Regions from separate parts of the Kitasatospora sp. NBC_01246 genome, predicted to be linked through region 1. Evidence: riboswitches for the same ligand, from Rfam matches in the RefSeq annotation. Region 1 holds a riboswitch; each other region holds the start of a gene.

Region 1 (9,671 bases):
TCCAGGATGCGCTGGTGCTCGCGGTTGAGCAGGGCGTCCTCGGGGAGGTCGGGCCGGTCGGGTAAGGCGCTGACCAGGCTCTCGACGGCGAGCGCGGACCGGGTGGGCCGGCTGCGGCCGCCGGTGATCACATAGGGCCGGACCGGCCCGTTCACCGCCGGCCCCCCGCCGCGTGATCGACGCGCGGCGGGCTGGTGAGGTGGCTGCCGATCCGCTCGACGAGGACCTGCATCTGGTAGGCGACCAGGCCGGCGTCGACCGCCTCGCCGGTCACCACGGCCAGGTGGGCCCCGGCCCCGGCGGCGACCACGAAGAGGTAGCCGCCGCCGTACTCGATGACGATCTGGCGGGTGGCGCTGCCGTGGCCGCCGAAGCCCTGGGCGACGCCGCGGGCCAGCGACTGCAGGCCCGAGCAGGCGGCGGCGAGCCGCTCGGCGTCCTCGCGCAGGATGCCCGCGCTGCGGCCGATCTCCAGGCCGTCGTTGGACACCACGACGGCGTGCTGGACCTCGGGGACGGAGATGATGTCGGCGAGCAGCCAGCCGAGATCAGGGGTGGTGGTCATGGAACTCTCCGAAGCGCTGGGGGAGCTGGGGGGAAGCGGGCAGGGAACGGTGGGGCTGGGCCTGCGTCCGGGCGGCCGACCGGCCGTCGGCGGTGCCGGCCTGGAACATCGCCATGAACGCCCGGGCATCCTGCGCCGACCGGTAGGGCGGGGCGGGCGCCGGCGGGGGAGCGGCCGGCGAGGCGTGGCGGTTGGAGCGGTCGCGCCGGTGGCTCCGGCGGGGAAGCGGCGGCGGAGCGGCGGGGCCGGCCGGCGGGGTCTCCACCAGGGGGTGTGCGGTGGTCCGCGGATGTCCGCCCGGGTAGGGGGAGGCCGGGTTCCGGTGGGGGTCGGCCGGGAACGCCGGGTCGTCGGGGCCGAGGCCCGGGACGGTCGGCGGGAGCGGCTCGGTGAGCAGCGCGTTCGGCAGCAGCACCACGACCCGGACCCCGCCGTACGGGGAGGGCGCCGAACTGAGGGTGACCCGGAACCCGTACTGCTCGGCGAGCCGGCCGACCGCGGCCAGGCCCAGCTGCGGCACCTCGCCGAGGCGGGACACCTCCAGCGAGGTGCCGCCGGCCAGCGCCGAGGCCGCCTTGGCGACGGCCGGCTCGGGCATCCCGACGCCGCCGTCGTCGATCTCGACGACGGCGCCGTTGTGGACGGGCATCAGCGTCACGAACACCTGGGTGCTGGGCGGTGAGTAGCGGGTGGCGTTGTCCAGCAGCTCGGCCACGGCGTGGATGAGCGCCTCGGCGGCGGCGCCGACCACGGCGGTCTCGATCCGGCTGCGGACCACCACCCGCTGGAAGGGCAGGATGCGCGACTGGGCACCGCGCACCACGTCCTCCAGCGAGACCGGTTCGGGCCAGTGCCGCCCGGCCCGGGCGCCGCACAGGACGGCCAGGGTCTGGGCGAGGCGGGCCTGTTGGGCGGCGGCGTGGTCGGCCTTGAGCAGGCCCTCCAGCAGCGCCGGGTCGTCGTGGGTGCGCTCCATCTCGTCGAGCAGGGCCTGCTGGTCGTGGGCCATCACGAGGATCCGGCGGGCCACGCTGAGGAAGGCCCGCTGGGTGGAGGCGTTGAGTTCCTGCTCCTGCTGGACGGCCGCCAGTTCGCTGCCCCGGCGGGCGAGTTCGACGGCGAGCTGGTCCTGGAGGCGGGCGTTCTCGCGCTGCTGCCGGTCGGCCCGGCGGCGCTGGGTGACGGAGACGGCGCGGTAGCGGGCGGCGGCCACGAGGGCGAGGGCGGCGAGAACGCCGGTTGCCGTTGCACACCACTGAGTCATCGTCACGCCGCGAATTCTAGGGTGATGATCCTACGAAGGTGTGAACGGATCTCGCCAAGTGACCGGATCTCGTCAATATCCCGTCCATACGACGTCAATCCGACCTGCTTCCGGCCCGGCCGCGCCCCGCCCGGGGCCGCTCCCCCGGCCCCGTCGGAGGCTCACTGAACCGGCGAACTCCGGTGCAGCAACAGCAGAGCGACGTCGTCCGGCCGGGAGCGGCGCTCGGTCACGTTGAGGGTGAGCAGATCGGCGAGGCGCTCCAGGGCGGCGGCCGGGCCGAGCCGGACCGGACCGGCCTGCCGGGCCCACAGTTCCAGCCCGCCGAGCATCCGCTGCACCGACTCGTCGTAGTCCTCCTCGCGGTCCTCGACCAGCCCGTCCGTGTAGACCAGCAGCGTCTCGCCGACCGCCAGGTGCCCGACCGTCAAGTGGTACGGCTGCCCCGGGTCCACGCCCAGCGGCGGGCCGCCCGGCAGGTCCAGTTCGACGGCCGCGGCGTCCGGCGCGATCCGGACCGGCGAGGGGTGACCGGCCCGGGCCGCCCGGACCGTCCCGTCGGCGGGGTCGAGGGTGAGGTAGAGGCAGGTGGCGAAGAGGTCGGTGTCGAGTTCGGACAGCAGCCGGCTGGTCCGGGCCAGGGTGGCGGCCGGGTCGTGGCCGTCGGTGGCGTACGCGCGCAGACCGCTGCGCAGCTGGCCCATCACGGCGGTGGCCTCGGCGTTGTGGCCCTGGACGTCGCCGATCACCAGGCCGATCCGGCCGTCCGGCAGCCGCAGCAGGTCGTACCAGTCGCCGCCGATCTGCATGCCCTCGGTGCTGGGCAGGTAGCGCGCGGCGCTGGCGATCCCGGGCAGCCGGGGCAGGGTGCGCGGCAGCATGGCGCGCTGCAGCTCGGTGGCCCGGTGGTGGTGGGTGTCGTAGAGCCGGGCGCGCTCCAGGGACTGCGCCAGGATGCCGGCGAAGGCGGAGTAGAGGGTGCGGTCCTCGCGGCCGAAGACCCGTTCGGTGGAGAAGGTGATCAGGCAGGAGCCGACCTGTCGCCCGGAGGCGACCAGCGGCAGCACCGCCCAGGACGCCGGGGTCAGTGGCCCGCCGCCGCCCGGCCGGGTGGTGGCGGGCTCGCTGAACAGCGGGGCGGAGCGGGCCAGCGAGTGCTGCATCACGCCCTCGGAGAGGTCGGCCAGCCGGGTCAGCTCGGTCCGGCGCGGGCCGCCGTACACGGTGTGCGAGACGGGCAGCAGCCGGCCCTCGTCGACCAGGTCGAGCACGATGCTGGCGGCGCCGAACGCCGGCCGGGCCACGTCGGTCACCGCGGTGGTCACGTCCCGGACGGTGACCGCGCGGGACAGCGCGCGGGTGAGCGCCAGCAGCAGCGCCGAGCGGGCGCCGGCCGCCGGGGCGCCGCCGCCCCCTCCGCCGCCGGCCGCCTCCTCCGCGGGGGCGCCCGCGCGGTCCCGGTCGGCCAGCAGCCCGGCGACCCGGACCGGCCGGCGGTGCACGTCCAGCATCACCTCACCGGTCTCCTCGATCCGGATCACACCGCCGTCGCGGCGCGGCACCCGGTACTCGATCCGGTACGGGCCGCCGGTGGCGAGTGCCTCGGCGAGGGCGGCCTGGACGTCCGGGAGGTCCTCGGGGTGGACCAGCCCGTCCAGGTCGGGTGCGGTGGGCGGGCCGTCGGGCGGCACGGGGCGGTCGACCACACGGTAGGCGGTGGCGTCCCAGAAGGTCTCGCCGGTCACCAGATCGCGCTCGAAGGCGCCGTGCCCGGCGGACCGGACGGCGAGCGAGAGCATCGGGTGGGCCAGTGCGGCGGACCGCCCGTCCGTACCGGCCTCGCCGCCGGGCCCCGGGTGGGCCGTCCCGGCCGGGCGGGCCCCCGCCCGCGCGCTGTCGAGCAGATGGGCGAGCCGGTGGGCGCAGGCGTCGCCGAGCGTCTCCAGCACGTCCAGATCGCGGCGGGGGACGGTGCCCCGGTGGGCGAGGGCGAGGGCGAGCACGCCGATCGGCCGTTCGTCGACGATCATCGGCAGGGCGATCAGCGCGACCATTCCGGTGCCCATACCGGCATTGCGGTTGGGATAGTCGACGCTGGTGCGCTCCGGACTGAGCAGGTACGGGCGGCGCAGTCGCAGGGCCGTCGCGGCGGGCAGCTCGCTCGCCGGATCGATGACGCCGTAGCGCTCGTGGACCCAGTCGGGCAGGCCGTGCGAGGCGGTGAGCCGGAGCATTCCGGCGCTGTCCAGCAGGTAGAGCGCGGAGCCCTCACCGGTGATCCAGCCCGGGCCCTCGGCGAGCACGGTCCCGAGGAGTTCGGCGGCGGTGGTGCAGCCGAGCAGTAACCGGACACAGCGCATCGCGCTGCGCGCGGTGGGGCTGCTGCGCGGGGCCCGGCTCTCGTCCTCGGAGGGGGGAAGCCACGGTGAGGTCAGGTCCATGGGATTTCCCGGCCTTTCCGTCGCCTTGTCGGGCACCCAATTCTTCATACCTCATTTCCGATGCCGGTGAAGGGTGACCCGGACGGCGCACCGGTGCCGGGGAGCGGACGCCGGTCGTGCCCTGCCCGGCCGCTCCGACCGGGTGGTCCGCCGTGGTCCGGCCGGCCCGCCGCGCGGGGTGCGCCGGGTGCGGCGCCCGGCCGGGGGAACTCACGGAGCCCGGGCGCGCGGTGGGGGCGGGGCTCAGGCCCCGGGCCAGTTCCGGAGGCCGCCGGTGAGGAGGGTGATCAGGCGGTCCTGGGTGTCGGAGAGGTTCTCGGCGAGCTGGAACCCGCCGCCGATCGACAGCGAGGCGAAGCCGTGGGCGACCGAGCGGACGGTCCGGGCGGCGTGGACGGCCTCGGAGCCCTCCAGCCCGTAGCCGCGGAGCACCGCGAGGATCACCCCGACCAGCCGGCCGCCCGCCCTGGTCAGGTCGTCGTCCGGCTGCGGGGCCTGCGGCAGCGCGGTGTACCGGTGCGGGTACTCGGTGGCGTAGCCGTGGTAGGCCCGCAGGACGGCGGCGACGGCGTCGTCCCCGCCGCGGCCGAGGGCGGCCTCGGCGAGCCGGTCGGCGAGTTCCTCGGTGACCCGGACGGCGATCAGCCGGCGCAGCTCGGCGAGTCCGCCGCTGACGTGCTTGTACAGCGAGGGGGTGGCCACCCGGGCCCGTCCGGCGACGGCGGCCAGGGTGAGGGCCTCGGGGCCCTGTTCGTCGATGAGGGCGAGGGCGTGGTCGACGACCTGCTCGGGGGTCAGTCCGACTCGGGGCATGGTGCGGTCTCCGTGGGCGAGGTAGCGGGCGGGCTCGGGCCGGCGCGGCGCGGAAGGGCGGGCTCAGGCCAGCTCGGCGAGGAAGGGCAGCAGGGCGTCGGCGGTGGCCTGCGGCCGGTCGGCCATCGGGTAGTGCCCGGAGCCCTCGATCATCACCTTGCGGCCGTTCAGCGCGGCGGCCTGCCGGTCGGCGACCAGCTCGGGGTCGGGGAAGTCGGGGTCCTTGGTGCCCATCACGACCAGCGCCGGGCAGCTCACGGCGGCGGTCCAGCCGTTCGGCGCGGAGTCCCCGCGCACGTAGCCCCGGGTGGCCTGCTTGCGGCCCGGCGTGCGCATCGCGGCGACCAGTCCGTCCACGTAGGCGTCGAAGTCGGCCGGCTTGGGACCGGGGTACGCCATCTTGCGGTGGTAGAGGCCCCAGAACGCGGGCGAGTGCACCAGCAGGACGCCCATCGCGCCGAACATCGCGCGCTGCAGCGCGTTCGGCGGGTTCTCGACGAAGGCGTCCACCAGGACGATCCCGGCCACCCGCTCCGGCGCGTCCCCGGCCACCTTGACCACCGTCGCACCGGCGTAGGAGTTGCCGAGCAGCGTGGCGCGGTCGATGCCGAGGTGGTCCAGCAGGGCCAGGACGTCGGTGGCGATCGCGGCCGGCGTGTAGTCGTCCCAGGCGATCGAGGACTCGCCGAAGCCGCGCAGGTCCAGGGTGATCACCCGGTGGCCCGCGGCCACCAGCAGCGGGCGCAGGTGCCGGTACGCGGCACGGCTGTCGAGCATCCCGGGGAGCAGGACGAGGGGGGTGCCGTCGCCCTGCTCGGTGTCGTCGAAGGCCAGCCGGCCGCCGGGGACGTCGAGGTACTGGGTGCTGGGGGTGAAGGTGCCGGGCATGTGGGCCTCCTCGGTCCGCGGGGCTGTCGGCGTTGCACCGATAGCCATAAAGCTAAGGCTAATAGCCTTAGCCGTCAACCCCTTGACCGGCCGGACCCCCGGGGTGGCCCCGGTGCCGCGGCTCAGACCCCCTCCACCTTGAACGGGTCGTGCTCGGCGAGCAGCTTCTCCAGCCGCGCCTGGTCCACCCGGGTGACGATCTCGTTGGTCTCCTGCCGGTCCCGGATCACTTTGGCCAGGGTGAAGGCGGAGGTGACGGTGTAGAGCAGGCCGACCGCGAGGAAGGCGCGGGTCCAGCCGCCGACCGGCAGATAGGCGATGCCGACGGCGAGGGCGCCGCCGGAGAGGGCGAAGGAGAGGACGGCCTGGAGGTGGTACGCGGCCGTGGTGCGTGACTGCATCGGTGCGTTCATGGCGCCAGGATCGCCGCGCCGGGAGCGCCGCACATGAGTAGGAGTACTCAAGTGGGGGACCGTTCGTTGACGTCCCCTCACGTTCGGTAGTGTCAGTTGCCGTCGATCCGCCCAAATCGCCCATCAGGTCACGTACCGTCCGGGTAGTATCCGGCTGTCCCGAACGGACGGCTTGGAATCAGAGGCTCCTAGGATTAACGTTTGATAACGCAGCGCGGTTCGTAACGCCGTACCCAGACGGCACCGTGCGCCGTCGCCTAATCCCGCCGGCCGGCCTCCGGGCAGGCCAGGGAGCCGGGGAACCATGTTCCTTGGGGTGAATCGGCCGGGCCCAGGCCCAGCCGTAGGAGACCTTCCTGCTCCGAACCCGTCAGCTAACCCGGTAGGCGCGAAGGAAGGAAAGGAGCGCGCCTCCGTGGCGTCGTCGCACTCTCCGGCACACCTGCCCGGCTCCCCCGCCGGCACCCAGCTGCTCGACCACCCCTGGCCGCCCGCCCACCCGGGCGAGTTCGGCGGGTCCGGCGTCGAGACCGGGCCGCAGGCCCCCGACAGCAACCGGCACCGGATGCCCCGTCAGACCCGCGGCACCGCCCCGCTGCTCGGCGTCACCGCCGTGGCCGCCACCCTCGGTGCGACCGGCTTCGCCTCCGCCACCCCGGCCGCCGCCCCCGCCGTCGAGGTCCCGGACGAGACCCCGGTCGCGCTCGCCGCGGACCCGGGCCTCGCGCTCGCCGCCCGGATCCAGCAGCAGGCCGACAGCCAGCGCACCGCCGCCGAGGAGGGCGCCCGCCTGCAGGCCGCCAAGGAGGCCGAGGTCAAGCGCGCGGCCCAGCAGCAGGAGGCCAAGCGGGCCGCGGAGGAGGCCGAGAAGGCCAAGCTCGCCGCCATCGAGCTGCCGGTGCGCGACTACCACCTCTCGGCCCACTACGGCCAGAGCGCCTCCTACTGGGCCCACCTGCACACCGGCCTGGACTTCGCCGCCGACACCGGCACCCCGGTCTACGCGGTCGGCCAGGGCACCATCACCTCGGCCGGCTGGGCCGGGTCGTACGGCTACCGGATCGTCGAGACGCTGCCCGACGGCACCGAGATCTGGTACTGCCACCTCTCCTCGATCATCAAGGGCTCCGGCAAGGTCGTCCCCGGCCAGCAGCTCGGCAAGGTGGGGGCCACCGGCAACGTCACCGGCCCGCACCTGCACCTGGAGGTCCGCCCCGGCGGCGGTGCCCCGGTCGACCCGGAGAGCTGGTTCGAGCAGCGCGGCGTGACCCCCTGACCGGCGTCACCTTCTGACAGCCCGCCGCGGTGCCCCGGCCGTCGTCACGACGGCCGGGGCACCGCGGCGTCTCAGGCCCCGGCGGCCGCGTCGGCCCCGTCCGGCCGGTCGGCGGACCCGTGCACGTGCCCGTCCCCGGGCGCGTAGCCGTCCTCGTCCCCGTACTCGTCGTCCCCGTACTCCCCGGCCTCCTCCGCCTCGCCGGGTGCCCCGGGCAGCTGCGCCAGGTACGCGTCGATCTCCTCCTGGCCCGGCTCCGGGGCCAGCTCCGGGAACTCCTCCACCAGCAGCCGCGGCAGCCCCGGCACCGTCCACTCGCCGAAGAGGTCCAGCGCGGCCTCGACGGCGGCCTCCTCGAACGCCCCGAAGTCCCCGGCCAGCTCGTCGGGCATCGGCCGGCCCTGCGCGGTGAGCTCCTCCAGGTTGCGGTAGCTGCGCCGCATCAGCCCCTGCTCCAGCAGCCGCCGGGCACCGTCGGTGGCCATCCCGACGCTGAGCGGCCGGGCGCCGTCCCAGCCCCCGTCGTCCACCGGGTCCAGCGCGCCCGCCGCCTCCAGCCGCTCGTAGGCGGCCGCCCGGTCCTCCGGCGCCAGCTCCCGGAACGCCTCCAGCCAGGCCCGGACCGCCGCCCCGTCGGCCGGGTCCACCCCGTCCGCGCGCAGCAGCAGCGTGTACAGCCGGGGCCAGGTCACCAGGTCGGCGCGGCGCAGCAGCCCGGCGGCCACCTCGCCCTGCCACTCGGCCTCCGCGTGCAGCCGCTCCTGCCGCTTGGCGTTCAGCCGCTTCGCCGCCCGCTGGTGGTCGATCAGCAGCCGCACCGCGGCGCCGTACGCCAGCGGGTCCTGCTCCGGCTCGGGCTGGACGTACAGGTAGAGCCGCTCGTACAGCAGTTGTTCCACGGCGTCCGAGGTCAGCTCCGGCCAGCCGTCACGCATCCTGCCCTCACCCAGCTCCAGCAGCGCCAGCACCGCCCGCACCGGCGCCTCGGCCACCGGCGGGTGGCCGTGCGCCTGCGCCCAGGCGAGCAGTTCGGCGGCTTTGGTGCGCGGGGCGAGCCGCAGGTCTTCTTCTTCCATGTCACGTAAGGTAACCGGAAAGCCCGGGTAGGGTCGGCAGGCATGGTCCCCGTCCGACTCACCGGCCCCCGCCTGGCCATCCGCGAGTTCCACCACAGCGCCGCCGACGTCGACGCCCTGTACGCGGTGTTCGGCGACCGGGAGGCCACCCGCTACCTCCCGTTCGAGCCGCGTGACCGCGAGGACTGCGCCGACCAGATCGAGCAGTACCTGGAGGAGGCGCAGCAGGACGAGCGGACGGTCTACCGGCTGGCCGTCACCCGCCGCGCCGACGCGGACGCCCCGTCCCGGGCCGTCCCGATCGGCAACGCCGCCCTCACGCTCGGCGGCCACCGCAGCGCCGACCTCGGCTACGCGCTGCGCCCGGACACCTGGGGCAACGGCTACGCGGGCGAGATCACCGGGCTGCTCTGCGACTTCGCCTTCGGCCCGCTCGGGCTGCACCGGCTGGTCGCCCGGGTGGACGTGGAGAACACGGCCTCGGTCCGGGTGCTCATCCGGGCCGGCTTCCGTCTGGAGGGCCGGATCCGGCACGACGTGCACCTGCGCGGCTGCTGGCGCGACTCCTTCCAGTACTCGCTGCTCGCCCACGAGTGGCCCCGGGTGGGGGGTTAACCCCCGGCCCGCTTCACGGGGGAGCCGGATGTCCGCCCGGCCCGGCCTTTGACAGGGTTGTGACGTCAGCCCGGCACGCCACCGAGAAGGACCCGAGGGCCATGAGCAGCAGCCTCAGCACGCAGCGCAGCGAGGACGACCGCGACGACGCGGTACGGCGCACCGAGGAGCCGCCGTACGCCTGGCGGGCGCCGTTCTCGTCCTACTACTACCGGGAGCTCGGCTTCACCCTCACCGCGGTGCCGGTGGCCCTCGCCGGGTTCGCCTTCGCCATCACGCTGTTCACCTTCGGTGTCGGCACTCTCGTCACCGTGCTCGGC
Region 2 (9,671 bases), 370 kb from region 1:
TCGATGGACGGCACGAGGCATCTCCTAGCGGAAGCAGGTTCGGCTGACGATGGGTGCTGTCGGCCGGATGGTTGCGGAGTCGTTACGACCAGAGCCTAACCGCACGGGCTCCCGGGACCACGTCGACCTCGGTCCCGTCTCAGCGTGTGGCCGGGCTACCCACCGGTAGTTCACCTGGTTGTCCCACGAAATGCGGCCGGATGCGGACGAAGGGGGCCGAACCGGCCCCCTTCGTGGCGTCACCGCACGGGGAGTCACCACACGGGCGGTCAGCCGAGGTCGAGCTGCTGGCCCGGGAGGATCATGTTGGGGTCGGTGCCGACGGTGCCGCGGTTGCCGTCGTACAGCGTCTGCCAGCCGCCCTCGACGCCCTGGGCGGCGGCGATCGTCGACAGGGTGTCACCGGACTGGACGGTGTAGCCGTGCCCGGTGCGCTGCTGGGCCGCGGGAGCGGCCGCGGCCGGGGCGCCGTGGGCGGCGGCGGGGCGGCTGTCCTGGCCCGCGTACCCGCTCGTCTGCTGGGCGGCCTGCTGACCGGCGTACTGCTGGTAGACGCTCTGGTGGCTGGTCCAGTACCAGGCGCCGTCGCTCTGGTACCAGAAGACCTTCGCGTCGGCGTCCCAGCCCGGCTGGCCGGCGAAGCCCGGAGCCCGGTCGTCCTGCTGGGCGGCGGGCTTGGGGGCCTGCTGCTGGGCCGGCTTCTGGGCGGGCTTCTGCGCCGGCTTCTGCGCGGGCTTCGACTGGGCCGGCTTGGCGGCGGCCGTCGGCTCGGCGTCCGAGGAGGTGTCGACCGAGGCCGCGGCCCCGCCCTTGGCCAGGCCCGCCTTCTGGGAGCAGACCGGCCAGGCGCCCGGCCCCTGCGAGGCGAGGACCTTCTCGGCGACCGAGATCTGCTGCGCCCGGCTGGCCTGGTGGGCCTGCGGCGCGTACGAGGTGCCGCCGAACGCCTTCCAGGTGCTGGAGGTGAACTGGAGGCCGCCGTAGAAGCCGTTGCCGGTGTTGATGCCCCAGTTGCCGCCGCTCTCGCACTGGGCGACCGCGTCCCAGGTCGAGGCCGGGGCGGCCGAGGCGCCGGTGGCGGTGAGGAGCGGCAGGGCGAGTCCGACGCCGGCCACGCCGGCAACGGCGATGGCCTTCTCGGTCTGGGTGCGACGACGGTGACGGCCGGTTCCGACGAAGAGCATGGGGAAGTCCCTCTCCGCACGCCTGCGAGGTGAGCTGTCGGGTTCGGACCGGGAGGTGGCCCGGCCGCACGACGCGGACGCCTTCTGCCCGCGCGGGCGGCTTCACCCCAAGCCGTGGGGGACGGCAACAAACCTGGTTCCCCCGCCCCTGCCCAAGGGTTCTGGTCGGTTTCCCGTAACGCGGCGGGCAGGATTCGGCGTTCCGCGCACGAGGTCCGCAGCTGCGAACTCCAGGGAGGGTAGACAGATCCTCACATCAATAACAAGCTCATATCGCAGGTATCACACATAAATTACGGCGCGTGGCCGATCGCCTACCAACGACAGGGCTATGTCCGGTTTGATGCTGATTCATACCCGCTGATAGGGCGTGTCGGCGACACCCCGTCAGCGTGTCGGGGTCTCGGCGCGACGAGATCGAGACACCGCCGGGGGTCGCCGGACGGATTTGCTCAGAGCCCGTCCACCGGTGCCGCGGAGGGCTTCTCGGGGGTGAATTCCACCGGGAGATCGCGCAGTCCACGCATGATCAGGCCACCGCGCCAGCGGAGCTCCTCCGGGCTAGCGGCGAGTCGCAGATCGGGCAACCGGGTGAGCAGGGTGGTGAGCGCCGCGCGCCCCTCCAACCGGGCCAGCGGCGCACCGATGCAGTAGTGGATGCCGTGCCCGAAGCCGAGGTGCGGGTTGTCCGTCCGGGCCAGGTCGAGGGTGTTCTCGTCGGCGAACCGCGCCGGGTCCCGGTCCGCCGCCGCGAGCACCACCAGCACCGGATCGCCGACCGGGATGTCCACGCCGCCGATGGTCAGCGGGCTGGTCGCGAACCGCCAGGTGGCGAGCTCCACCGGACCGTCGTAGCGCAGGAGTTCCTCGATACCGGTCTCCAGCAGCGCGGTCTCGCCGCGGGCGATAGAGTCCTGGAGCAGCGCCCGCTGCCCGGGGTTGCGCAGCAGGGCGTAGGTGCCGTTGCCGATCAGGTTCACGGTCGTCTCGAACCCGGCGAAGAGGAGGATGAAGGCCATCGCCGCGGCCTCGTTCTCGGTCAGGTGCTCACCGTGGTCGCTGGCCCGGATCAGCCCCGAGATGAGGTCGTCGCCGGGATCGGCCCGCTTGCGGTGGATCAGCTCCGCCAGGTAGGCGCGCATCCGCTTGACGGCGCGTCCCACCCCGCCGCGCTGCCCGCTGCCATGGCGGATCATCATGCCCGCCCAGTCCCGGAAGTCGTCCTGGTCCTCGGCCGGCACGCCGAGCAGGTCGCAGATCGCGTAGATCGGCAGCGGGAAGGCGAACTCGTGGATCAGGTCCGCCGAGCCGCGCTCCGCGAAGCCGTCGATCAGCCGGTCGGTGAGCTGCTGCACCCGGGGCTCGAACTCCGCCACCCGGCGCGGCGTGAACGCCTTCGAGACCAGCCGGCGCAGCCGGGTGTGGTCCGGCGGGTCGATGTTCAGCAGGTGGGTCATCAGATTGGCCTGGCGCTCGCCGGGGATGCCGACCCGGCCGCTGCGGTGGGCGTGCCCGCTGTGGTGGGCCGGGTCCTTCGAGAGCCGGCTGTCGGCGAGCGCCTGCCGGGCGTCGGCGTACCTGGTCACCAGCCAGGCCTCCACCCCGCTCGGCAGGGTGGTGCGGTGCACCGGTTCGTGCTCCCGCAGCCACGCGTACGCCGGGTACGGGTCGGCGGCGAACTCCCAGGTGAAGAGCGGCGGGCGGGCTGAATCGGGCTGAACTGGCATGTGTCGACCGTATCCGGTGGGGAACCCCGGCGCGGCAGGCGTGAGCCTGGTCACCTGAGGGGTAATCCCTGTTGCGGAGGGTCAGGACCTGCCTACGATCCTCCGCAAGCAAAATGCGTGGGCGCCGGTGCGGAGCCGCCCACAGGGAGGAGCGCACCATGCGGGTCACCGGGGCAGTCGTGGTCATCGCCGTACTCGCCGGCGGGTCGGGAGCCGGCCTCGCCCGCCGGTTCACCGCCGCGGGCGCCTCCGGCGTCCTCATCGCCGACCAGCAGGTCGGCATCGCCGAGGACCTCGCCACCGAACTCGACCGGCCGGGCTGCCCGGTCGTCGGCGTCTGCGGCGACATCCGCCGCCCGAGCGACATCGCCGCCCTGGTCGACACCACCGAGAAGCACCTCGGCCCGATCGACCTGTTCTGCGTCGCCGGGCCGGGCGGCGAGCGCGTCGTCTCCCTCGCCGAGCTGCCGGACCACCTCGACCTGGAGCGGCTGGCCGAACTGCTCGCCCTGGTCGGCGAGGCGATCGCCGAGGTCGTCGACGAGGTGGTCCCGGTGCAGCGCCGGGCGGTGGAGGACGTCGCGGCGGTCTGACGGGGGGCGGCGGGTCGCGGTGCGGGCGGCGTGCCCGGGCGGCGGTCGCGGTGCGGGCGTGCCCGGGCGCGGGTCTCGGCCCGGGCGTGCTCCGGGGGGCCGCTCGGGGCTACTCGGGCTTGAGCCCCTCGGCGGCGCGCACGGCGTCCCGGTAGCCGCGCGCGGCCGCCCGGAGCGCGGCGTCCACGTCCACCCCCGCGTCGAACGCCCGCTGCGCCACCGCGAGCAGCAGCCGGCCCGCCGACTCCGCCGTGAGCTCCGCGGGCAGCTCGTAGGCCGCGTCCGGCACACCGGTGAAGCCCGCCCGGCGCACCCGGGACACCAGCTTCGCCGCGTACGCCAGCGCGGGAAGACCGGCCGGCACGCCGTCCAGCACCGACTCGCGCTCCGACTTCTCGGCGGCCTTCAGCGCCTCCCAGTTCGCCTCCACCTCGGCGGCGCCCTCGGCCTCGACATCCCCGAACACGTGCGGGTGGCGGTACATCAGCTTCTCGACGATGTCACCCGCCACGTCGTCGATGGAGAACGCGTCGGTGGGGTGCTCCTCGGCGATCCGGGAGTGGAAGAAGACCTGGAGCAGGACGTCGCCCAGCTCCTCGCGGAGCGTGTCGCGGTCCCCCTCCTCGATCGCCTCGACCAGCTCGAAGGACTCCTCCACCAGGTACTTCACCAGGCTGGCGTGGGTCTGCTCGGCGTCCCAGGGGCAGCCGCCGGGCGAGCGAAGGCGGTCCATCACCGAGACCAGGTCCAGCAGCCGCGCGCCCGGCAGGTCGTACGAACCGGGCAGCACCTCGATCTCGGGCACCTCGCCCGCGTGCTCGACCGCGAGGCGCGCCAGCGCGTCGGTGAGCCCGGGGTCGCCGTCCGGGCTGCCCAGCCAGACCGTCGGCCCCGAGGCGGCCGGCTGTCCGGTCAGCAGCCGGGCGAGCGCGGGCGCCGAACCGGGCGCCACCACCTCCACCTCGACCCCCGCCTGCCGCACCGCCGGCAGCTGCGGGTGCGCGGCGTCCCCGGCGAGCACCCGCCCGGCCGACCTCAGCGCCTCCCAGGCGGGCCAGGCCAGCAGGCCGGGAGCCACCCGGTGGGTGGTGGTGAGCAGGATCAGCTTCGCGCCCGGAAGATTCGTCACACCCCGAACCTACCCGGCCCCGGTGAGCCCCCGCCTCCACGTTTCACCCGGCCAGGGGGACGGCGGGGCAGGTGCCGGTCAGGCCGCGTACCGGGTATCGCCCGGGGGCGGGTACCGGTCAGGGTCCGGCACCGCCCTCCGCCCGGCCCGACGGGCGACAGGCATCAGCCCCCGAGGCGGCGAGACCACGGCACCGGACTGGCCCCACCGCCGTACTCCGCCCGCCCCCGAGGGCGACGGCTGGCCCGGGTGTCGGCCGCGCCCCACCGCCCTCCGCCCGACCCGGAAGACGACGTCGGGGTACGTGCCGGCCCGCCGCCCCGCACCGCCTGGCGCACCCGACACAGAGGGGCAGCGGCAGGCCCCGGTGCCGGTCCGGCTCCGCCCCCTCGGTCGAAGGACGGCGGCAGGCCCATGGGTCCTCGCCCCTCCCGTTCGGCCGCAGCGGCGCGGGCCGGTCGCGCGGCACGGAGTGAGAAGTCGACCGGTCCGACTTCCTGTGCCCGTCGAACCTGAGGGCCAGCCGGCATGGGCCCCCGCCCGCCCCGTTCCGCCGCAGGGGCGCGTACCGGTCGCGGCGCGCGGAGTGGGAAGTCGGCCGGTCCGACTTCCTGTGCTCGTCGGGCCTGAGGGTCAGCCGGCCAGCCAGGGCGGGGTGTCGGGGAGGAGGGCGACCCGGTCGGCGTTCCAGGTGCCGTAGCGGGGGTTGACGCGCAGGTGGAGGGCGGCTTCGGCCAGGGCGAGGCGGACGGTGTGGTCGCCCGCCGGGGTGGCGGCGTCCTGGCCCGTGGCGGCGGCGAGGCGGCGGATGCTCAGCTCGCGACGGAAGTAGTCGTCGACCCCGGGACCGGGGACACCCCGGGCGGCCAGGACGCGGGCGAGCGGGCCGGCACCGCCGTACCGGTCCTGCGCCGCCGTCCGGGCCGCCGCCACCTCCGCGCCGCCCACCGCGAGCCCGCGGTCGGCCAGTGCGCGGGCGACGACCGCGTCGAGCACCAGGTCCGTGACGGCCCGTCGTACCAGTCCGTCCGGCGGCCGGCGGGCGTCCGCGGAGGCGCCGCCGGCCGCCTCGCGCAGCTCCGCGACCCGGGCCTCGACGGCCGCCACCGGGATCCGCCGGCCGTCCAGCACGGCCGCCGTGCCCGGCGTCAGCCCGTCGGCCCCGCAGGCGGCCAGCGTCGGGACGGCGAGCAGGGCGCCGACGACGACGGCGGTCCGACGGTGCATGGCTGGTCTCCGGGGTGGGGGCGGCAGGCGTTCGGAGGCGCCTTCCCGCGAGCGGCCGGACGGTGTCCCGAGGGTAGGGCGGCCCGGCCCCCTCGGCGCGGACCGTGCCCCGAACGGCTCACCCGGCGTGCGGCGTCAACCCCGACGATCGTCCAGGTCTCCCCCTGCCTTTCGACCCGGGCGTCGGTCCCCCGGCCACCCCTACCGTCCTGACCATGACGAACAGGGCCAGGAAGAGAGCGGTCAGGACGAGGACGGTCGAGGCGGAAGGGGTCGGGGCCGGAAGGGTCGGGGCGAGCAGGGCGACCGGCACCCGGGTGGCGGTAGCGGTGGCGGTGCTGGGTGCGGGCACCGCCGTGGTCGGGTGGCTGGCACCGACAGGCGGTGGGCGGGCCGCCGGGCACGGCGGGCCGGTACGGGTGACCGGCGGCGCGTCCGCCGGCGGCTACCGGCGGGTGGCCGATGTCGTCGTCGACGCGCCGCACCGGCTCGCCTCGCTGCTGGAGCCCGCCAGCGAGGCGGGGTTGCTGGTGCTCGGGCTGCTGCTGGTGCTCTGCTGGTGGACGGCCCGCGGCCGACGCGCCGCCGACGCGGTCGCGGGGGTCGCGCTCACCGGGCTCGGCACCGTCCTCGCCTACGGGGCGAGCGAGGTGCTGAAGGTCGTGGTCGACGAGGAGCGGCCCTGTCGCGCCCTGCCCGACGCCCTGTCGGCACACCCCGTCGTCGCGCACTGCCCGCCGCCGGGCGACTGGTCCTTCCCCAGCAACCACGCGACCCTGGCCGCCGCCCTGGCGACCGGTCTGGTCCTGCTGCGGCCGCGCTGGGCCCTGCTGGTCGTCCCGGTCGGGATCGCGACGGCCGCGCTGCGGGTGGCCGCCGGGGTGCACTATCCGCACGACGTGGTCGCCGGGGCCGTTCTCGGCGGGGCGATCACCGCGGCGGTGGTCGTCGCGCTCCTGCCGGTCGCCACGGCGGCGGTGGCATCGCCGGTCGGGATACGGGTGCTGGGCCCGCTGGCGGCGGCGCGGCCGTCAGGCGCGCGGACCGCCCGCGCACGTTCCGCCGGTGGTCAGGCCGGCCTCGTGGGCGAGGACGGCGGCGGCCGCCCGGTTGGCCACTCCGAGCCGCGCCAGGACGGAGCTCACATGGGCTTTCACGGTCCCCTCCACGACCCCGATCCGGCGGGCGATCTGCCCGTTGGACAGTCCGGCGGCGATCAGCGTCAGCACCTCCCGCTCCCGGGTGGTCAGCGCGGCCACCTGTTCAAGCGCGGCGGAACGTCGGTCGGCCGGCCCGCCGGCTCCGCTGGCGGCGAGGTGGGCGACCACGCGCGCGGCCACCTTGGGTGAGAGGTAGGCGGCGCCGTCCGCCACCGCCCGCACCCCGGCGATCAGTTCCTCCGGCTCACCCGACTTGATCAGGAACCCGTTGGCGCCACCGCCTAGGGCCCGCAGGATGAAGTCGTCCTCGCCGAAGGTCGTCAGCATGACGATCCCGGTGGCCGCGCCGGAGCGGCGGATCTCGGCGGCGGCGGTGATGCCGTCCGTGCCGGGCATCCGGATGTCCAGCACCACGACATCGGGGCGGTGGCGGCGGACCAGCTCGACGGCCTCCCGGCCGTCCCCGGTCTCGGCGACGATCTCGATCCCCGGATCGGTGGTGAGCACGGCGCGGACGCCGGCCCGGACCATCGGCTCGTCGTCGGCGATCACCACCCGGATCGGTGTACCGGCGGCGGCCCGCTCGCCGCCGCTCATCCGGCGCTCACGCGATCAGCGCTTCCAAGGAGATCAGTACGTCCCGTTGGAAGCAGAGCCGGTACGCATCGCCGGAACGGTCGTCGTCGAACGGCTCGGCGGTGATCGCGTAGTACTCGCACGTCACTCCTTCTCCCCGGGGTGGCGGGTTCCCCACGGACGGATGGTACGGAAACTGATGGGCAGGCAGAAACCGCTGGACCGTCGCCCGGTCCTGACCGATCCGCAGCGACGCGTAGTCCGCCGGTTCCAGCACGGCACGGCCGGCCGTGTAGATCGTCCACCCCCGCAGGACGGCGGTCAGCGCCAGCACGGTGACCAGTGGCACCAGTACGGTCGCCGCCATCATCCGGCCCACCCGGCGGCGGGCGCGGCTGAGTTCACGGATGGGGGAGACCGGGGCGGGCCCGGGCGGCGGAGTGACGGCGGCGCCGGCGCGCGGCAGGTGGGCGAGCACCTCGAACCCGCCGCCCTCGGCGCGCGGCCCGTACCGGAAGGTGCCGCCGGCCAGTCTGACCCGCTCGGCCAGGCCGATCAGCCCACGGCCGCCCGCGTTCGGTGCTGCCGGTGCTGCCGGTGCTGCCGCTGGACCCACCGGTGGCGGCCCGTTCACCACCTGGACGCGGACGCCCTCCGGCGTGTGGGCGACCCGCACGCCGACCCTCGCCTGTGGGGCGTGCTTGGCCGCGTTGGTCAGCGCCTCCTGGGTCACCCGGTACACGGCGTGCTCCACCGCGCGCGGCAGAGCGTCCGCCGGGCCCGTCATCGCCAGGCGGACCTGCAGACCGGCGGCGGCCGCCTCCTCCACCAGGTGGGCGACCCCCGCGTCGGCGGGGCCCCGGGCGGCCTCGCCCGCCGCGTCCGTCTCCCGGAGGATGCCGATCACCTCGGCAAGGCGTTCCACGGCCGCTCCGGCACCCTTGCGGATCTCCTGGGCCGCCTCCCGGTGCGCCGGGGCGAGGTCGGGTGCCAGCTTCAGGGCACCGGCCCGCAGGGCGATCAGGCTCAGGTCATGGCCGAGGGCGTCGTGCATGTCCTGGGCGATCCGGGCCCGCTCCCGCAGCCGGGCCTGCTCCGCCACCAGTTGCTGCTCGCGCTCCAGCCGCTCCGCCCGCTCCCAGCCGGCCCGGACCAGTTCCTGGGACTGCCGCCAGAACCGGCCCGCCATCCAGGGCGCCATGCCCGCGCAGACCACCAGCGAGAGGAAGGACGTCCCCGGGACCATCCAGGCCGGTACCGCCAATGCCACCGTCACCCCGCCCGCCACGACCGCGGCCAGCACGGTCACGGCCCAGCGCACGCGATCCGTCCGCCACCCGGCCAGGAACGCCGTGGCGATCGCGGGCAGCGCCCACCAGATGCTCACCGCGCACGCCCCCGTGGCCACCGCCGTACCCACCAGCAGCGCCCCGTCGAGCCACCTGCTCCACCTGCTCCACCACTCACCGTTCACCCTCACGGCTACGACAGTAGGAGGCGAGCAGCAGCACCGAATCTGCCGAAAGTCATACCCGGCCCAGGCGAGCCGCCCCAACGGGCCACGCTGCTCGCCCGACTCACGCTGCACGCGCGCAGGAAGTCGGACCCGCCGACTTCCCACTCCAGCTCAACGGGCCGGCGGCCAGGGAGCGGCACTCGTGCCGGGGGCGTGGGGCGTTGGCGGTGCGGTGCGGTGCGGTGCGGTTGGAGGGTGTCCAGGGTCTGCCGCAGTCGGCGGACGGCCGGGTGGTGCGGGCCGTCACGGCATTCGCGGTAGAACAGGAGCTGGAGCAGCCACTGCCAGGCATCCGCGGCGTCACCGCCCGCCGCGAGCAGCGGGCCGATCCACTCCCTCACGTCGAACGCCCGCTCCGGGTCGGGGCCCGGGGCAGCGCCGAGCAGGGCCCGGTACGCGGCGTGCGCCTCGGGGCCAACAGGATCGTGCGGCCGTCGTCACGGAACGTTACATTGCTGGGGCTGCAGGTCGCGGTTGGCCACGGGTACCGCGTGGCCGGCGCCGCGCAGCGCCGGGCCGCCACGGCGGCCGCGCGCTCCGGCGGGCACCGCGCGTCCTC
Region 3 (9,671 bases), 2.6 Mb from region 1:
AGCAGGGCCAGCTGCGGCTCCGGCCGGGAGACCACCCGGGCCCAGCCGTGCAGGGCGCCCCGGAAGGGCGTCGGACCGGCCCCCCGGGCCAGCGGGGAGATCCCCCGGTAGAAGCCGTCGTCGTGGGCGACGTAGGCGCCCGAGCGCAGGACCACCGAGGCCTCCGGCAATGCGGCCAGCTCCTCGACCACCAGGTCGAAGTAGGCGCTGCCACCGGCCGTGACGATCGGCGGGGCACCGTCGGCGTAGCCGCCGGCCAGCCGTCCGTGCAGGTCGGCGAGGGCGCGCAGGTAGCCGCGGACGGTGGCCAGGCCGTCGGCGCCGGCGTCGTGGGCCAGTGCGCCCTCGTAGCCGCCGATCCCCGCCAGTCGCAGCGTCGGCGCGCGCAGCACCGCGGCGGCGACCTCGACGGCCGCGTCGACCCCGCGGGCGCCGGTCCGCCCGCCGGGGCCGCCGAGCTCGACCAGGACCTCGACCGGTCGTTCGGCGTCGACCGCGCGCAGCGCCTCGTCCATCAGCCGGACGCTCTCGGTGGAGTCCACCCAGGAGACGAAGGCGAACGACGGGTCGGCGGCCAGCTCACCGGCGAGCCAGCCGAGCCCGGCCGGGTCGAGCAGGGTGTTGGCGAGCAGGATCCGCCGGACGCCGAACGCCCGCGCCACCCGGACCTGCGGCAGGTTGGCCAGGGTGATGCCGTGGCTGCCGGCGTCCAGTTGGGCCTGCCAGAGCGCCGGCGCCATCGTGGTCTTGCCGTGCGGGGCGAGGGCGACGCCCGCCTTGGCGCACCAGTCGGCCATCGTCCGCACATTGTGGTCGAGCGCGGCGGCGTCCAGGGTGAGCAGCGGGGTGCCGAAACCGGCGAGCGTGGGCCCGGTGGCGAGGTAGTCCCGCACGGTCGACCCCCACGCGGCGGGCGGCAGCGCCTTGAAGCGCCAGTCGAGCACCTCGTCGGCGAGGGCCGCGACCGCGCCGGTGTCGATGCCCGGTCCGGTGCCGCTGCTTACGAAGGTCTGGTCCACCGAGTTCTCCTTACGTGTTGCAACATGTGCAACGAGGGTTGCACATGCTGGCATCACGGTTCTAGCATCGGCGCCGGACGAAGGTCAACGGAAACGGTCAGCCGCAGCACACGAGGAGCCCACCAGATGCCCCGACAGGACGCCGCCGTGAGCTCGGGCACCCCTCCGCTCGACAGCCCGACGGCGGCCGGCCGGGCGGAGCCGGGCCCGACGGCGGCACCGGGCGGACCTTCGGCGCACGACGGCCCGGTGGCCCACGGCCAAGCGGCGGCGCGCCCGACGCCCGGGACCCCGACGGCGGTCTGCGTGGGCGAGTCGATGGCTGTCCTGCTGCCGGACCGGCCGGGCCCGCTGGAGGCGGTGGAGAACTTCCACCTCTCGGTCGGCGGCGCCGAGTCCAACGTGGCGGGCGCCCTGGCGGCGCTCGGCGTGTCGAGCGCCTGGATCAGCCGGGTGGGCGACGACGGCTTCGGCCGCCGCCTGGTCGGCGAGGTCGCCGCCCGCGGGGTGGACGTCTCGGCGGTCGCCGTCGACCCGCACCGCCCGACCGGCCTCTACCTCAAGGAGGTCGGCGGCTCCACCGGTGCCCGGCACGACCTCGGTCCCGGGCGCAGCCGGCTGCACTACCACCGGCGCGGCTCGGCCGCCGCCGCGCTCTCGCCCGCCCTGTTGGACGACCCGGCCGCCGTCCGCCTGCTCGCCGGTGCCCGGTTGCTGCACCTGTCCGGCATCACCGCTGCCCTGTCCGACGACTGCCTGGCCCTGCTGCGCGCCCTGCTCGCCGACCGCCGCCCCGGCCGGCTGACCAGCTTCGACCTGAACTGGCGCCCCGCGCTCTGGCTGGACCGCGACCCGGCCGTCCTCCCCCCGCTGCTGGACGCCGCCGATCTGCTGCTGCTCGGCGCCGACGAGGGCGAGGCCGCCTTCGGCACCGGCGACCCGCTGGCGCTGCGCCGCCGGTTCCCCTCCCCCGCCACCGTGGTGGTCAAGGACGCCGCCCGGACGGTCACCGCGCTGGAGCGGGACGGCGCGGCCGTCACCGAACCGGCCCTCGCCGTCGAGGTGGTCGAGGCCACCGGCGCGGGCGACGCCTTCGCGGCCGGCTACCTCGCGGCCACCGTCCGCGGCCTGGACCAGCGCCGCCGGCTGCGGCTCGGCCACCTCAGCGCCGCCTGCGCGCTGACCGCCCACGGGGACCAGGCCGAACTGCCGCCCGAGCCGGTGGTCGCCGCACTGCTGAACGCCTCCCCCCGGGAGTGGGCCGCCACCCGGGTCTCCGCGGATGGCATCGTGTCCCCCGTACTGCCCGCGGCGGCGCCGCCCCGGCCGGTCCCGTCCGCGACGGCGGCGCCGGTGACCGGGGGCGGTGTCACCGACCCTCGACCGGCCGCCTCCCCGGCCCTTGGAGCACGATGAGCCAGACCGTCACCCGCGCCCTGCGCATCCTCGCCGAGCTCGGCGAGGGCGAGCGCTCGCTGGACCAGCTCGCCGAGGTGCTCGGCGTGCACAAGACCACGGTGCTGCGGCTGCTCCAGAGCCTCGAAGAGGAACGATTCGTCTACCGCGACCCGGCCTACCGCTACCACCTCGGTGCCGGCCTCTTCGCCCTCTCCGGCCTCGCCCTGGAGCAGCGCGGCGTCCGCCGGATCGCCGCGCCGCACCTGGCCGAGCTGAACGCCGCCACCGGCCAGACCGTGCACCTGGCCGCGTACGAGGGCGGGGAGGTCGTCTACATCGACAAGTACGACTCGCGCCACCCGGTCAGGATGTACTCGCGGATCGGCCTGCGGGCGGCCCTGCACAGCGCCGCCGTCTCCAAGGTGCTGCTCGCCGACCTGCCGGTGCCCGAGCGGCGCCGGGTGGTGGCCGGCATCGACTTCACCCCGCACACCGCCCGCACCCTGACCACTCCCGAGGCGCTGCTCGCCGAGCTGGAGAAGGTCGCGGCCCAGGGCTGGGCGCAGGACCACGCCGAGCACGAGGCCTTCATCAACTGCGTGGCGGCGCCGATCCGGGACGCCAGCGGGCGCGTCGTCGCCGCCGCCTCGATCTCCGTCCCCGACGTCGTCCTCCCCTACGAACAGGTGCTGGAGCTGCTGCCCCAGCTGCTCGCCACCGCCCGCGCCGTCTCCGCCGACTGCGGGCAGAACCCCCAGGCTCCCCAGACCGGCTGACCCGCCGAACCGGCCGGCCCCGCCGGCCCCGGACCAGCCGACCCGCCACCACCAACCGAGGAAGCCCATGAGCGACCAGAGCGACAAGACCGAGATCCGCACCGACGGCGCCCCCGCCCCGGCCTGGATGTTCTCCCAGGGCGTCCGCAAGGGCCCCATCCTCCAGGTCTCCGGCCAGGGCCCGCAGGACCCGGCCACCGGCGAGTACCTGCACCACGGCGACGTGAAGGCGCAGACCCGCCGCACGCTGGAGAACGTCAAGGCGATCGTGGAGGCCGGCGGCGCCACCATCGAGGACGTGGTGATGTTCCGCGTCTACCTGACCAAGCGGGCCGACTTCCCGCTGATGAACGAGGTCTACGCCGCGTTCATCGAGGAGAACATCGCGCCGGGCGGCGTGAAGCCCTGCCGCACCACGATCTTCGTCGAGCTGCCGCAGGAGCCGATGCTGGTCGAGATCGACGCACAGGCCGTGATCGGCTGACCCGCCTCGACACGACGCGCGGGGCCCGGACGAGCGTCCGGGCCCCGCGCGTTCCGCGCTCACCGCCCGGCGGCTACCGCCTCCTCGGCGGCCGCTCCACCGCGCGCCACGACCCTGCCACCGGCGCCGGCCCCCCGCCGCTCCAGCGCGCCGGAGAGCAGCGCGACCCCCAGGGCGGCGGCGGCCATCAGCCCGCCCACCCAGTTCGGCGCGTCGTAGCCGAGCCCGGACGAGATGACCAGCCCGCCGAGCCAGGCGGCGAGCGCGTTGCCCAGGTTGAAGGCCGCGATGTTGGCGGCCGAGGCCAGCGTGGGCGCGCCGGCGGCCTGGTCCATCACCCGCTTCTGCAGCGGTGCGACGGTCGCGAAGCCGAACACGCCGATCAGCGGAATGGCGACGATCGCACCGGCCCTGCTGTGCGAGGCGAGGGTGAAGGCGAAGAGCAGCACCGCCAGCACCGCCAGGATCACGTACAGGCTCCGCATCAGCGCGCGGTCGGCGAACCAGCCGCCGAGCAGGTTGCCGACGAACAGGCCGACGCCGAACAGGAAGAGCAGCCAGGTCACGCTGGAGGGTGCGAAGCCCGCCATCTCGGTCATCATCGGCGTGATGTAGGTGAACATCGCGAAGATGCCGCCCCAGCCGAGCACCGTCATGCTCAGCGCGAGCCAGATCTGCGGCTTGCGGAAGACGGCCAGCTCCGGGCCGAGCCGGGTGTCCTCGGCGCGCGGCTGGACGGGCACCAGGGCCGCGATGCCGGCGAAGCCGATCGCGCCGAGCGCCGCGACCACGAAGAAGGTGGAGCGCCAGCCGAAGTGCTGGCCGAGCAGGGTGCCCATCGGCACGCCGAGCACGTTGGCGGCGGTGAGCCCGGTGAACATCAGGGCGATGGCGCCGGCCCGCTTGTGCGGGGCGACGAGGTCGGCGGCGACCACCGAGCCGATGCCGAAGAAGGCGCCGTGCGCGAAGGCCGCGAGCACCCGGCCGACCAGCAGCGGACCGAAGGCGGGCGCGACGGCGGAGACCAGGTTGCCGGCGATGAACAGGCCCATCAGCATCAGCAGCATCCCCTTGCGGGGGATCCGGGTGCCGAGGACGGTGAGCAGCGGGCCGCCGATCACGACACCGAGTGCGTAGCCGGAGATGAGCAGGCCGGCGGTGGGGATGGACACCGAGAAGTCGCCGGCGACCTCGGGCAGCAGGCCCATGATCACGAACTCGGTGGTGCCGATGCCGAAGGCGCTGATCGCCAGCGCCAGGAGCGCGAGGGGCATGAGGGGACCGCTTTCCAGAGCGTACAGAAGCGTACAGAAGATTGCGTGTGCAACTACCAGCGTCGACAATACGACCGAACGCCAGATACTTGCAAGCGCTCGCTATCTCCATCTGCAATCCCTTGGACCCACGCACCCCTCCATCGCGACCCGCGCACCACCCGCGCACGCCTTGCCCTCCCTCGGCGAAGTGATTAGGTTAGCCTAACCTAACCAACGGAGGTCGTCATGAGCCCCAGCCCCGTCGACGTCGAGGCGCCCGAACCCACCGCCGCCGAACGGGTCTGCAGCCTGCTCAGCGCCACCTCCTCCGTGGTGATCCGGGCCTGCGGCGAGTACCACGACCTGGACACCCCGGTCTCGGTGCACGGCTCCCGGCTGCGCCTGGGCGCACCGCTCGACTCGCCGCTCACCCTCGCCGTGACCCGCGAGCAGGACGGCCTGGCCGTCGTCCTGGACCTCACCGACATCGCCCCGGTCGCCGTCCGCGACCGCGTCCGCGGCCGTCTCACCCTGGCCGGCCGGCTGCACCTCGCCCACCTCGCCGACGACGGCCTCAGCGTCCACCTGCGGCTGGACGTCGCACACGCCGTCCTCTCCACCCCGTACGGCACCACCGCCCTCACCGGCGCCGACCTCGCCCTGGCCGCGCCCGACCCGCTGGCGCGCTTCGAGGCGGCGATGCTCACCCACCTCGCCGACGACCACCCGGACGCCCTCGCCCTGCTCACCCGGCTGCTGGACCGCGAGTTGCTCGTCGGACACCCCGACGTCCGCCCGCTGGCCCTCGACCGGCACGGCCTCGTGCTCCGTCTGGACCACCCCTACGGCCACCGCGACGTCCGCCTGGTCTTCCCCGAGCCGGCCCGCGACGCGGACGAGTTCGGCCACCGCGTGCACCAGCTGCTGACCGCCGCCAACAGCGACCTGCCCGCCCACCGGTCCTGACCCCCGCCGGGGCGGCCCATTCCTTTCACCGCGACCGCCGACCGAGAATTGACGGCCCGTCCGACCGCCGACGGGCCGTCGGAATATCCCGGGAGGCCCCCCAGGAAGGCCTTCCGGAAAGGCCTTCTGCACGACGGAACCGACCACTCGGAAACGCCGGACGGAAACCCTGCTCGCGGGGGGGCACCTGCCTGTCAGAAGGGCACGAAAAAGGCCGGTCCGGCTCGCGAAGGAAATTCGCGAGCCGGACCGGCCAGGGCGTGTCCCGCGCCCATGATCCGCTGACGGTGCGGCGATCACCCGGTCGAGCGGTCACCCGACATGACCATCCCGGGCGGCCGTACGCCCCGCACCCAGCGGAAGTCCGACCTCAGGTCAGAGGGAGACGCCGTGCGCCCGCAGGTAGGCGATCGGGTCGATGTCCGAGCCGTACTCCGAGCCGGTGCGGATCTCGAAGTGCAGGTGCGGGCCGGTCACGTTGCCGGTGGCACCCGAGAGGCCGATCTGCTGGCCGGCGGTGACGGTCTGACCGATCTTCACACCGATCGAGGACAGGTGCGCGTACTCGGCGTAGTGGCCGTCGGCGAGCTTGATCTCGACCTCGTTGCCGTAGGCGCCGCCGTTGCCGGCCTTCACCACGGTGCCGGCGCCGACGGCGCGCAGCGGGGTGCCGGTGGAGGCGACGAAGTCGGCACCGGTGTGGTGACCGGAGGCCCACATCGAGCCGGCCACGCCGTAGGCGGTGCCGAGCTTCGGGTTGGCGAGGGGGGCGACGAAGCCCGAGGTGCTGGCCGCGGCGGCCGGCGCCGCGGGAGCGGCCGGAGCGGCCGGCTTCGCGGCGGGGGCGGCCGGCTTGGCGGCCGGGGCCTCGGCGGGCTTGGCGGCCTGGACCGGCTTCGGGGCGGCGTGCTGGGCGGCCGGCTTCTGCGCGTCCTGCGAGACCTGCGGCTTGGCGGCCGGGGCGGCGGGCTTGGCGGCCTCGGCGGCGGCCGGAGCGGCGGCGGCCTTGGCATCCAGCGCGAGCTGCTGACCCGGGAAGATGAGGTTCGGGTTGGCACCGACGACCGAGCGGTTGTGGTCGTAGAGGGCCTTCCAGCCACCCTCGACCTGCTTGGCGTCGGCGATCTTCGACAGGGTGTCCCCGCCGACGACCTTGTAGCTCTCCTCGGCCGGCGCGGCGGCCGGCTTGGCGGCCTCGGCGGCCGGCTTGGCGGCAGCGGCCGGCGCGGCGTCGACGCTGGTGGCGCCGGTCCAGGTGGAGGTCTGCGCGGGCTTGGCGGCCGGGGCGGTGTGGGCCTGGGCGCTGATGGTGGTCACCAGCGGGAGGGCGAAAGCGGCGCCGGTCACGGCGGTGGCGATGCCGATGCGGGCGGCGCGGGGCAGGGTGATACGACGAGCCTGTGCGGGCATGGCGAACTGTCCTCTCCGACGCCTGCGAGGTGAGCTGTCGGGTTCGGGCTGGAGTTGCCCGGCCGCATAGCGCGGCTTCACCCCAAGCCGGACCGTGAATTCCGGTCCGGCGACTTACCTTTGGGTCCCCCGCTCCTGCCGTACAGAGTTCGGTTCGTACCACCGGGCAGCGGCAGGACTAGGCGTTCCACCCGGTGGCCACCCGGTCCAATGCCGGGCGGTCGCTGAACTAAAACTCATCCGCCCGGGCGAAGCAATGTCGATCTCTTGAATCGACAACCACTCCCGGGAAGGCCGTGACACTCCGAATGATCGGCTGCACAGTATGTGCACAATCGATTCACCGCGTGCCACTGATCCACGACGCTCCGCCGATTTCGGTGTCCGTACGCATGCGATCACCTACGGAAAGCCATCCGCCGACACACCCCCGGTGACCCTTGTCACGTCGCGTCCCGGAGCGCAGGATCAGGCGGTGGCCACCTCCGAGGCCGGCACCCTGCGCCTGGGCACCGCGCAGGGCCGCTGGGTACTACTGGCGACGGTGCTCGGCTCCAGCATGGCGATGCTCGACGGCACCGTCGTCAACGTCGCACTGCCCCGGATCGGCACCGATCTCGGCGCTCCGCTCGCCGCCCTGCAATGGACGCTCAACGCCTATCTGCTCACCCTGGCCGGCCTGATCCTGCTCGGCGGCGCGCTCGGTGACCGCTACGGCCGGCGCCGCGTCTTCCTGATCGGCGTGCTCTGGTTCGCCGCCGCCTCGGCAGCCTGCGCCGCGGCCCCCACCATCGAGGTACTGGTCGCCGCCCGCGCGGTGCAGGGCGTCGGCGGGGCGCTGCTCACCCCCGGCTCGCTGGCGATGCTCCAGGCGGTGTTCCACCCTGACGACCGCTCGGCGGCGGTCGGCCTCTGGTCCGGCCTCGGCGGGGTGTCCGCCGCGATCGGCCCGTTCCTCGGCGGCTGGCTGGTGGACGGCCCCGGCTGGCGGTGGATCTTCCTGTTGAACGTCCCGCTCGCCGCCCTGGTGGTCGCGGTGGCCTCCCGGCACGTCCCGGAGAGCCGGGACGAGAGCGCGACCGGCCGGTTCGACGTCCTCGGCGCGGCGCTGGCCGCGCTCGCGCTGGGCTCGGTCACCTACGCGCTGACCGCGGCGGGCGACGGGCTCTCGGCCGTGGTGTGGGTGTCCGGCGCGGCCGGCCTGCTGCTGGGCACGGCCTTCGTGGTGGTCGAACGCCGCGTCCCGGAGCCGATGCTGCCGCTCGGCCTCTTCTCCTCCCGCCTGTTCACCGCGGTGAACCTGGTCACCCTCTGCGTCTACGCGGCGTTCAGCGGCGTCTTCTTCCTCCTGGTCGTCCAGCTGCAGATCGTCTCCGGCTTCTCCCCACTGGTCTCCGGGCTCGCCCTGCTGCCGATCACCGTGCTGATGCTCGCGCTGTCCGCCCGGGCCGGCCGGCTCGGCAAGCGGATCGGCCCGCGCCTCCCGCTCACCGTGGGCCCGCTGCTCTGCGCGACGGGGGTCCTGCTGATGCTGCGGATCGGCTCCGACGCCTCGTACTGGACGGACGTGCTGCCGGCCGCCACCGTGATGGGCTGCGGGATGGTCCTGCTGGTCGCGCCGCTGACCGCGACGGTGCTCGCGGCGGTGGAGGTCCGGCATGCCGGGATCGCCAGCGGCGTCAACAACGCCGCCGCCCGCGCGGCCGGGCTGCTCGCGGTGGCCGCCCTGCCGGCGCTGGCCGGGCTCAGCGGCGAGGCCTACCGGGTACCGGCCGCGGTGGACTCCGCCTTCCGGACCGCGATGCTGATCTGCGCCGGGCTGCTGGTCACCGGCGCGGTGACGGCGTTCACCACCGTCCGGGGCAATGTGCTGGCCCCCGAGGACCACCCGGTCGCCGAGCCGGACTGCACCTACGCCTGCGGCACCGCCCCTCCGCTGGATCCGGGCCATGCCGCCGCCGGACACGGCGAAGGCCCCGCCACCGGATCGGCGGCGGGGCCCACGAAGACCTGAGGCAACGTCAGAGGATGTCGCCCGGGGCGTACTTGGCGGCGTCGGGGTAGGCGGCCGCGACGGCCTCGACCTGGCGGACCACCTCGGCGACCTGGGCACCGGCCGCGCCGGTGAAGGAGAGCCGGTCGGCCAGCAGCGCGTCCAGCCCGGCCCGGTCCAGCGGGATCCGCGCGTCCGCCGCCAGCCGGTCCAGCAGCTCGTTCTCCCGCGCGCCGGCCCGCATCGCCAGCGCCGAGGCGACGGCGTGCTCCTTGATGACCTCGTGCCCGGTCTCCCGGCCGACGCCCGCCCGCACCGCGCCCATCAGCACCTTGGTGGTGGCCAGGAACGGCAGGTAGCGGTCCAGCT

What was found. Region 1 has a riboswitch for cyclic di-AMP ahead of OG618_RS20920 (M23 family metallopeptidase). Riboswitches for the same ligand answer to the same signal wherever they lie in the genome.
Region 2: linked by a shared signal. The riboswitch ahead of OG618_RS22550 (transglycosylase family protein) and the one ahead of OG618_RS20920 (M23 family metallopeptidase) in region 1 are both predicted to bind cyclic di-AMP.
Region 3: linked by a shared signal. The riboswitch ahead of OG618_RS31090 (M23 family metallopeptidase) and the one ahead of OG618_RS20920 (M23 family metallopeptidase) in region 1 are both predicted to bind cyclic di-AMP.

Annotation. Positions count from the first base shown of each region.
Region 1 covers NZ_CP108484.1:4,766,116-4,775,786, forward strand. Annotated here, with positions in the region: gene OG618_RS20885 (DUF742 domain-containing protein) at 1-155, opposite strand, end outside; gene OG618_RS20890 (roadblock/LC7 domain-containing protein) at 152-565, opposite strand; gene OG618_RS20895 (sensor histidine kinase) at 549-1,829, opposite strand; gene OG618_RS20900 (SpoIIE family protein phosphatase) at 1,991-4,270, opposite strand; gene OG618_RS20905 (TetR/AcrR family transcriptional regulator) at 4,514-5,083, opposite strand; gene OG618_RS20910 (alpha/beta fold hydrolase) at 5,147-6,019, opposite strand; gene OG618_RS20915 (YiaA/YiaB family inner membrane protein) at 6,094-6,384, opposite strand; cyclic di-AMP (ydaO/yuaA leader) riboswitch at 6,629-6,787, shown strand; gene OG618_RS20920 (M23 family metallopeptidase) at 6,800-7,660, shown strand; gene OG618_RS20925 (hypothetical protein) at 7,732-8,736, opposite strand; gene OG618_RS20930 (GNAT family N-acetyltransferase) at 8,779-9,351, shown strand; gene OG618_RS20935 (sensor domain-containing protein) at 9,453-9,671, shown strand, end outside.
Region 2 covers NZ_CP108484.1:5,134,272-5,143,942, reverse strand. Annotated here, with positions in the region: gene eno (phosphopyruvate hydratase) at 1-14, opposite strand, end outside; gene OG618_RS22550 (transglycosylase family protein) at 270-1,184, opposite strand; cyclic di-AMP (ydaO/yuaA leader) riboswitch at 1,190-1,362, opposite strand; gene OG618_RS22545 (cytochrome P450 family protein) at 1,637-2,911, opposite strand; gene OG618_RS22540 (SDR family NAD(P)-dependent oxidoreductase) at 3,070-3,504, shown strand; gene OG618_RS22535 (MazG family protein) at 3,614-4,633, opposite strand; gene OG618_RS22530 (hypothetical protein) at 5,267-5,860, opposite strand; gene OG618_RS22525 (hypothetical protein) at 6,306-6,473, opposite strand; partial or broken gene OG618_RS22520 (phosphatase PAP2 family protein) at 6,409-6,750, shown strand; gene OG618_RS22515 (response regulator transcription factor) at 6,892-7,617, opposite strand; gene OG618_RS22510 (sensor histidine kinase) at 7,625-9,076, opposite strand.
Region 3 covers NZ_CP108484.1:7,325,175-7,334,845, reverse strand. Annotated here, with positions in the region: gene OG618_RS31120 (alanine racemase) at 1-1,019, opposite strand, end outside; gene OG618_RS31115 (sugar kinase) at 1,338-2,435, shown strand; gene OG618_RS31110 (IclR family transcriptional regulator) at 2,432-3,193, shown strand; gene OG618_RS31105 (RidA family protein) at 3,261-3,677, shown strand; gene OG618_RS31100 (MFS transporter) at 3,737-4,951, opposite strand; gene OG618_RS31095 (DUF2470 domain-containing protein) at 5,180-5,899, shown strand; gene OG618_RS31090 (M23 family metallopeptidase) at 6,275-7,309, opposite strand; cyclic di-AMP (ydaO/yuaA leader) riboswitch at 7,314-7,474, opposite strand; gene OG618_RS31085 (MFS transporter) at 7,785-9,323, shown strand; gene purB (adenylosuccinate lyase) at 9,331-9,671, opposite strand, start outside.